DNA from 2 places in the Micromonospora sp. NPDC051543 genome. Region 1 is predicted to be linked to the other one. Evidence: riboswitches for the same ligand, from Rfam matches in the RefSeq annotation. Region 1 holds a riboswitch; the other holds the start of a gene.

Region 1 (4,338 bases):
TGTGACCCCGTTCCTTGAGCAGCGTGGCGAACTCGACCATCGCGCCGTTGACCCCGGAGTTCGAGGCGAGCACGAAGATGTCGAAGGGCCGTACGGGAGCCAACGCCCAGAGCCGGTGCGCCACTGCCGGGTCCCGTTCCAGCAGCGGCCCGAGCACGTCGGCCGGCTCGCCGCCGAGCAGCACCAGGTCCCGCAGGGCGATCCGGTTGGTGGGTACCAGCCCGCCGGCCCGGCCGGCGATCTCCATGGCGAGAGCCTCCGAGTGCCCGGTGCCGAAGGCGTGCACCACCCCGTCGGCGCGTACCGCGTCGGCGATCAGGTCGGCGGCCCGACCCACGGCCTCGGCCTGGCTGGCGGCCACCCGGGACATCGTCTCGGTCACCACTGTCAGGTAGTCCTCGGCGCTCACCGGCTCGCCAGGTGACTGACCACGAACCGTCATTCGTCCTCCGTCCGTCTGTTGCGGGCGAACCACCGCACCGCGAAGTCGACCGCCGCCCGCTGGCGTACCAACCTCGCCGTCCCGGCGCCCACCGGGCCGACGCGGACCACCGTCGTGGCGTCGAGGTCCCGGCCCAGCGCGCCGAAGTCGCTCTCGTCGAGCCGGACGTCCTGCCACCACACCCATTCCCGGCCGCCGTCGGCGGTCCGCACCGCCGCACCCAGTCGCTCGCGGACGAGGGCGGGACGGCGGTACTCGGCCAGGTGCAGCGAGGTGTTGACGCTGTGGTCGACTCCGAGCAGCAGCACGTCGGCATCCAGGTCGTAGAGCCGGGCCAGCGGTGAGGCCTCGCCGAGCATGTCGGCCAGCGCGTGCCCGGCGACGACCTGCCCGGCCGTCGGGCCGAGCGCCGCGAACGACACCTGGGGGTGCGTGCTGCGGAGTGCCCCCGGCCAGCAGCGGACCGTCTCGGCGAGGACGCCCATGTAGCGGCTCGGCGTGACCGCCGGGTCAAAGCCGGGCATCTCGGCGCGGATCAGCGGCCACCAGTCCACCGGCACCGGCGGGTTGCCCCACTGCGCGGGGTCGCTGTTGTCGGGGGTGTGGGTGGGCACCACGATCGTGCCGTCGGGGCCGAGCGCGTCACGCAGGGCGAGCACCAGCGCCTGCGGTCCGCCGCAGACGTAGCCCAGCGGGCGCATGCCGGCGTGCACCAGCACCGTCGATCCGGGGCGTACGCCCAGCAGGCGGAGCTGCGCGGCGATCGACCGGCGGGTGCTCGGCCCGCCGGTGGGAACGGTCACAGCTCTCCCTCGCCCGGCACGGCTCAGGCCGTCCCGGCGACCCGCGCCAGGACCGCCTCGGCCAGCGCGGCGGGCGCGGCGTCCGGGATCCAGTGGGTCACCCCGGCCAGGGGTACGAAGCGATAGTCGCCGGTGACGTTGGCGGCGCACGCCTCGGCGGCGGTCCGGCCGATCGCGACGTCCCGGTCGCTCCACACGTAGGTGGTCGGTACGACGACCGGGGCCACGGCGGCCAGGTCGGCGCGGGACATGGCCCGGTACCAGTTCAAAGCGGCGGTGAGCGCGCCCGGCTCGCGCATCGGGTCGGCGTAGCGGCTCACCCGGGTGGCGTCGCCCACCCCGCCCAGCAGCTTGCGCAGCGCCGTCGCGTGCCACGCGAGCAGCACCTTCTCGGCCTTGCCCGGCTTGCGGAACAGCGCGATGTACGACGACCGGGCCTTCTGCTGGCCGTCCGTGGCGAGCGCGTGTGCCATGGCCGCCGGATGCGGCACCGACACCGCCGTCAACGTACGGACGCGCTGCGGGTGCGCGGCGGCCACCGCCCAGGCCACGACGGCGCCCCAATCGTGGCCGACGAGGTGCACGGCGTCCAGACCGAGCGCGTCGAGCACCGCGACCGCGTCGGCGACCAGTTCGGGAATCCGGTACCCCGCCACCTCGGCGGGGCGCGCGCCCGGCGAGTAGCCCCGCTGGTCGAGGGCGTACGTGCGCAGGCCGGCGGCATGCAGCGGCGGGACGACCTCGTCCCACTCACCGCTGTGCTGCGGAAACCCGTGCAGCAGCAGGACGGGGACGCCGTCGGACGGGCCGCCGGTGCGTACCTCGAATGTCAGACCCCGCGCGTCGACCTGCATGATCGTCAGCCTACCCAGCCGTCGTCGCGCCGACCCGGATGCGCGGACCTCGGAAAGGCCCTGCTGGGCTGTTACCCCTGGTCGGTGCTAGCGTCAGCGAGACAACTTCACATCCGACAGGGGAGCGCACAGCGCTGAGAGTGCGGGCACGCCCGCAGACCCTCGAACCTGATCTGGGTAATGCCAGCGCAGGGAGTTCGGTCGACCTCCAGCCGCGCCGTGAGTCCGGTGCCACCGGACGCGCGGCGTGCGTCTTCTCCTGGTTCGTTCCACTGAACTGGGAGCACAGCATGGACAACACCACCAACCGTTGGCGCACCATCGACATCGTGGTCGCCTCGGTGATCGCGGTCGCCTTCGGCGTCATCTTCTGGGCCTGGGGTCTGGTCTGGAGCGCCACCGAGGGCGCGTTCGTCTTCTTCCCGCCGGCGCAGACGCTGATCTACGGCGTCTGGCTGATGCCGGCCGTGGTCGGCGGACTGGTCATCCGCAAGCCCGGCGCCGCGCTCTACTGCGAGACCGTGGCCGCGGTCGTGTCCGCGCTGCTGGGCAGCCAGTGGGCCGGCACGGTCATCCCGCAGGGCATCGTGCAGGGCATCGGGGCCGAGCTGGCGTTCGCCGCCTTCCGCTACCGGTCGTACCGGCTGCCGACCGCCGTGCTGGCCGGCGCGCTGACCGGCCTCAGCGCGGCCCTGTTCGACTTCTTCGTCTGGAACAGCGAGACCGAGCTGGTCGACTACCGCATCCCGTACGCGCTGCTCACCATCGTCAGCGCCACGATCATCGCGGGCGTCGGCGGCTGGGCGCTCACCCGCGCCCTGGCCAACACCGGCGTCCTGGACCGCCTCCCATCGGGCCGAACCCGCGCCCTGGTCTGACCCTGTCCCGTCCGACCCTGTCCCGTCCGACCCTGCCTCGTTGATCAAGAGGTTCGCGTCACCGCGAGGCGGAATTCTGACGCGAACCTCTTGATCAACAAAGCGAGGGACCCGGGAGGAGGGGTTGTGGGGGTACTGCTGCGGGGTTTCGGGTGGCGGCACGCCGGGCGGCGGGCGTGGGCGCTGCGCGGGGTGGATCTCCGGGTGGAGGACGGCGAGCGGGTGCTGCTGCTCGGGCCCTCCGGGGCCGGCAAGAGCACCCTGCTCGCCGCGCTCGCCGGGCTGCTGCCGGAGGACTCCGGCGAGCAGGGGGGCACCGTCGAGATCGACGGGCTCGACCCGCGCAAGGGCCGGGAACGGGTCGGCATCGTCTTTCAGGACCCGCAGACCCAGTTGGTCATGGCGCGCACCGGCGACGACGTCGCGTTCGGGTTGGAGAACCGGGGCGTACCCACGGACGAGATCTGGCCACGCGTCGACGAGGCGCTGTGGCGCGTCGGCTTCCCGTACCCCCGCGACCGCAACACGGCCGCCCTCTCCGGCGGCGAGCAGCAACGCCTCGCCCTGGCCGGCGCGCTGGCGCTGCGGCCCAGCCTGCTGCTGCTCGACGAGCCGACCGCCAACCTCGACCCGGACGGCGCCGCCCTGGTCCGGGGCGCCGTGGCGGGCGCGCTGGGCACCGACACCACCCTGATCCTCGTCGAACACCGGGTGGCCGAGGCGTTGCCCCTGGTCGACCGGGTGGTCGTCCTGGAGCCGGGCGGTGGCGTCCGCGCGGACGGGCCACCCGACGCGGTCTTCGCCACGCACGGCGCCGCCCTCGCCGCCGAGGGCGTCTGGGTGCCCGGTCACCCCATCGCGCCGCGCCGGGCCACCGCCGCCGCCGGCGACGTGCTGCTCACCGCCGACCGGCTCGGCCTGCCGTCGCGGCTGGGCCCCACCGATCTGGCGGTACGCGCCGGAGAGGCCCTCGCCGTACGAGGACCGAACGGTGCCGGCAAGTCCACCCTGGCGTTGCTGCTCGGCGGGCTGCTCAAACCGGGCACCGGCCGGGTCACCGCCTCGGCCGAGCTGGCCGGCGCCCACCACCGCACTCCCCCGCACCGCTGGCGCGCGCCCGCGCTGGCCCGACGGATCGGCTCGGTCTTCCAGGATCCGGAACACCAGTTCGTCACCGGCACCGTCTTCGACGAGCTGGCGCTCGGCCCACGCCGGACGGGTCAACCCGAGGCAGCGGTCAAGGAGACGGTGGCCGGGCTACTCGACCGGTTACGACTGACCCGGCTCGCGGCGGCCAACCCGTACACCCTCTCCGGTGGGGAGGCGCGGCGCCTCAGCGTGGCGACGGCCCTGGCCACCGC
Region 2 (4,338 bases), on a different contig from region 1:
TGAGCAGCGGGTCGGGCGTTCCGGTGAGCACCAGGTCGGTGATCGCCTCGGCGGTGACCGGGGTCAGGACGATGCCGTGCCGGTGGTGCCCGGTGGCGGCCAGCACGTCCGGCCGGCCGGGCAGCGGCCCGAGGATCGGCGCGTTGTCCGGGGTGCCGGGGCGCAGCCCGGCGACGGCCTCCACCAGGTCGTACTCGGTCAGCTCGGGCAGCAGGTCGACACCGGCGCGCAGCAGCCGCTGCACCGCGCCGGCGGTGACGGTGGTGTCCGACCGCTCCTCGACCGTCGCGCCGAGCACCACCTCGCCGTCGGCGCGGGGCACCAGGTAGACGTGCTCGCCGTCGGCGTACCCCCGGATCACGTGCCGGAAGCCCGGCGCGACGCCGCCGGGCGCGCGCAGCCGGAGGATCTGGCCCTTCACCGGCCGCACCGGCAGGCCGGTGAGGGCGGCCGCGCCGCAACCGGCCGCGACCACGGTGATCCCGGCCTCCACATCGGACAGCCGCCGGACCGGCCGCGGCACGAACGCCGCGCCGGCCCGCCGCGCGGCCGTGCGCAGCGCCGGCACCAGCCGCCGGGGATCGACCTGGTGGTCGGTGGGCGCGAGCGCGCCGCCGCGCACCCGGGGCGCGAGCGCCGGCTCGCGGTCGCGCAGCTCACTGGGGCGCAGCGGCGTCACCGGCAGATCCAGACCCTGTTGGTACGCCCACAGCCGGCGGGCCTCGGCCAGGTCGTCGCCGGTCAGCCCGACCATCAGGGTGCCCTCGGTCCGGTAGCCGATCGTGGCGTCGCTGGCCTCGCTCAGCTCGGCGGCGAACGCGGGCCAACGCGCGGCGGAGGCCACCAGCAGCTCGGTCAGTCGGCGTTCCCCGAAGTACGCCTCGGCGACCGGGGAGAGCATCCCGGCGGCGACGGCCGACGCCCCCGACCCGGGCGTCGGGTCGTGCACCTCGACGCGCAGGCCACGGGTGGCACAGCGCCACGCGATCGCCAGCCCGATCGGGCCCGCGCCCACCACCGCCACATCGGGGCGGGTCACGCCAGCGCCCGCAGCAGGTCGGTGGTCGCCCGCCCGGGATCGGCGGCCGAGGAGACCGCCCCGACCACGGCCACCCCGTACGCCCCGGCGGCGCGCAGCGCCGGCACCCGGTCGGCGGTCACTCCCCCGATCGCGATGACCGGCACGTCGACGGCGTCGACGACGTCGCGCACCCCGACGGACCCGATGGGTTCGGGCAGGCCGGCCTTGGTGCTGGTGGTGTGGCACGGGCCGACGCCGAGGTAGGTGGCCCCGGCGACGACCGCCTCGACCGCGCCGCGCGGCTCGCGGGCGGTGACGCCCAGCACGCCGGTGGGGCCGAGCACGTGCCGGGCCGCGGCGACCGGCAGGTCGTCGGCGCCGACGTGTCCACCGGCGGCGCCGACCGCCAGCGCCACGTGCAGTCGGTCGTTGACCAGGCACGTCGCCCCGTACGGCGCGCACAGCGCGAGCACCCGGGCGGCCAGGTCGTACGCCTCGCGGTCGGTGGCGGAGTCCTGGACCCGGACCTGCACGACGAGGTCGGCGTGGGCCGCCGCGAGGGCAGCCCGGACCACGGTGAGGGGATCGCGCCCGGGTCGGGTGTCGGTGATCAGATGCAGTCGCCCAAGGGACGGCACGGCAACGCTCCTCCCTGCGCCGGCATTATCCGGATCAGGTTCGACGGTCGGGGGCTGTCAGCCCCCCTCTCAGCCCGGTACACCGGGCTCCCGTGGGTTACTTGCGTGTCACCGTACGACAGATCGGCCTCCTCTGCCAAGGGCGGGTCATCGGTCCCGAGGCGACGCATCGATCGGGGTGCTTTCTCCTGTCCTGTTCGGAATGTCGCCCGCCGTTGCAGAACCGTTACCCGCCGGCATCTTGCCGGACATCGATGCAGCAGAACTAATTTGTTCAGCGATTCGACAAAATGCCGGCGTGGACGCCCTGGCACGGCGTCCCCACCGGCTCCATCTGGGACGGTCTTCGGCGAGCCGGCCCCGCGATCCCTGTCCACCGCGACATTGGAGGCGGCGTGTCCCGTTCTCGTCGTGCCCGTGTACCACTCACCGCTACCCTGTTGTCCCTCGCGCTGACGTCGACGGCCCTCATCGGGTCCCCGGCGCAGGCGGCTCCGACCGGAGCGCAGATCCCCGCGCGAGACGTGCCCGTCGCGGCTCCGCTCTCCCAGGCGGCGCCGAAGGCGCCGAAGGCCGCAGCGGCCGACCCCTACTCCGTCCTGATCTTCTCGAAGACCGCCGGCTTCCGGCACGACGCCATCCCCACCGGCATCGCCGCCATCCAGCAGCTCGGCGCCACCAACGGCTTCACGGTGGACACCACCGAGGACGGTGCCGCGTTCAGCGACGCCAACCTCGCCAAGTACAAGGCCGTGATCTGGCTCTCCACCACCGGCGACGTTCTCAACGCCGACCAGCAGGCGGCCTTCGAGCGGTACGTGAAGGCCGGCGGCGGTTACGTCGGCGTCCACGCCGCCTCGGACACCGAGTACAGCTGGGCCTGGTACGGCGACCTGGTCGGCGCGTACTTCGCCAACCACCCGCAGAACCAGCAGGCCACCGTCAAGGTGGAGGACCCGGCCCACCCGTCGACCGCCGGACTGCCGGAACGCTGGTCCCGGTTCGACGAGTGGTACAACTTCCAGACCAACCCCCGGTCGGACGTGCACGTCCTGGCCAGCCTGGACGAGAAGAGCTACACCCCGGGCGCCGGCGCGATGGGCGCCGACCACCCGACGGCGTGGTGCCAGGACTTCGACGGTGGCCGCTCCTGGTACACCGGCGGCGGGCACACCCGTGAGTCGTACGCCGAGCCCGAGTTCCTCAAGCACCTGCTCGGCGGCATCCAGACGGCGGCCGGCGTGGTCGACGCCGACTGCGGCGCGTCGAAGACCTCCAACTTCGAGAAGGTCACGCTGGACAGCAACACCAGCAACCCGATGGAGCTGGACATCGCCCCCGACGGGCGGGTCTTCTACATCGAGCGCGACGGCCGGGTGCAGATCATCAAGCCGGACACCGGCAACACGATCACCGCCGTCGACCTGGACGTCTTCACCGGCAACGAGGACGGCCTGATCGGCATCCGGCTCGACCCGGACTTCGCCACCAACAAGTGGGTGTACCTGTACTACGCCCCGAACGACAACGTCACGCGGAACCTGCTGTCCCGGTTCACCGTGACCGGCGACACCATCGACCTGGCGAGCGAGAAGCAGGTGCTGCGGGTCGACACCCAGCGCAACACCTGCTGCCACGCGGGCGGCAGCATGACCTTCGACAGCGCCGGCAACCTGTACCTGGCCACCGGTGACAACACCAACCCGTTCGAGTCGAACGCGTACGCGCCGCTCGACGAGCGTCCGGGTCGCCAGGACTACGACTCGCAGCGCACCTCGGCCAACACGAACGACCTGCGCGGCAAGGTGCTCCGGATCCACCCGGAGGACAACGGGACGTACACGGTTCCGTCCGGCAACCTCTTCCCGGCGGGCACCGAGAAGACCCGCCCCGAGATCTACGCGATGGGCTTCCGCAACCCGTTCCGGATCGGCACCGACCCGAAGACCGACACGCTGTACGTCGGTGACTACGGGCCGGACGCCAACTCGAACAACCCCGACCGGGGCCCGCGGGGTCTGGTCGAGTGGAACGTCGTGACCCCCGGCAACTACGGCTGGCCGTACTGCACGGGCACGAACGAGGCGTACAACGACTACACGTTCCCGTCCGGCCCGAGCGGTCCGAAGTTCGACTGCGCCGCGCCGGTCAACAACTCGCCCAACAACACCGGCCTGACCAACCTCCCGCCGGTCGTCCCGGCCACCGTCGACTACGGCTACGCCGGTGACGCGCGGTACCCGGAGATCGGCGGCGGTGGCGCGCCGATGGGCGGCCCGGCCTACCGGTACGACGCCAACCTCAACTCGACCCGCAAGTGGCCGGCCTACTTCGACGGCAAGGCGCTGCTGGGCGAGTGGAACCAGAACAAGATGTACACGATGCAGATGACCGCCGACGGCAAGTCGTTGGTGGACATCAACCAGTTGCTCCCCGGCATGTCGATGATCCGGCCGATGGACTTCGAGTTCGGTCCGGACGGCGCGCTGTACCTGATCGAGTGGGGCAGCGGCTTCGGCGGCAACAACGACAACTCCGGGGTCTACCGGATCGACTACACCGCCGGTGACCGTGCGCCGATCGCGGCGGCGGCCGCCAACCCGACCTCGGGCCCGGCTCCGTTGACGGTGGAGTTCTCCAGCGCCGGCTCCCGGGACCCGGACGGTGGCACGCTCACCT

What was found. A riboswitch is a leader RNA that binds a small molecule or an ion and turns the genes downstream of it on or off. The one in region 1 is predicted to bind thiamine pyrophosphate.
Region 2: another riboswitch for thiamine pyrophosphate. It lies ahead of thiE (thiamine phosphate synthase); the one in region 1 lies ahead of ACIA3K_RS25140 (ECF transporter S component).

Annotation. Positions count from the first base shown of each region.
Region 1 covers NZ_JBITDT010000015.1:85,677-90,014, reverse strand. The annotation lists gene ACIA3K_RS25155 (sugar isomerase domain-containing protein) at 1-442, opposite strand, end outside; gene ACIA3K_RS25150 (aminoglycoside N(3)-acetyltransferase) at 439-1,245, opposite strand; gene ACIA3K_RS25145 (alpha/beta fold hydrolase) at 1,269-2,099, opposite strand; TPP riboswitch at 2,208-2,312, shown strand; gene ACIA3K_RS25140 (ECF transporter S component) at 2,390-2,977, shown strand; gene ACIA3K_RS25135 (ABC transporter ATP-binding protein) at 3,104-4,338, shown strand, end outside.
Region 2 covers NZ_JBITDT010000020.1:92,576-96,913, reverse strand. The annotation lists gene thiO (glycine oxidase ThiO) at 1-1,039, opposite strand, end outside; gene thiE (thiamine phosphate synthase) at 1,036-1,659, opposite strand; TPP riboswitch at 1,654-1,763, opposite strand; gene ACIA3K_RS28220 (ThuA domain-containing protein) at 2,055-4,338, shown strand, end outside.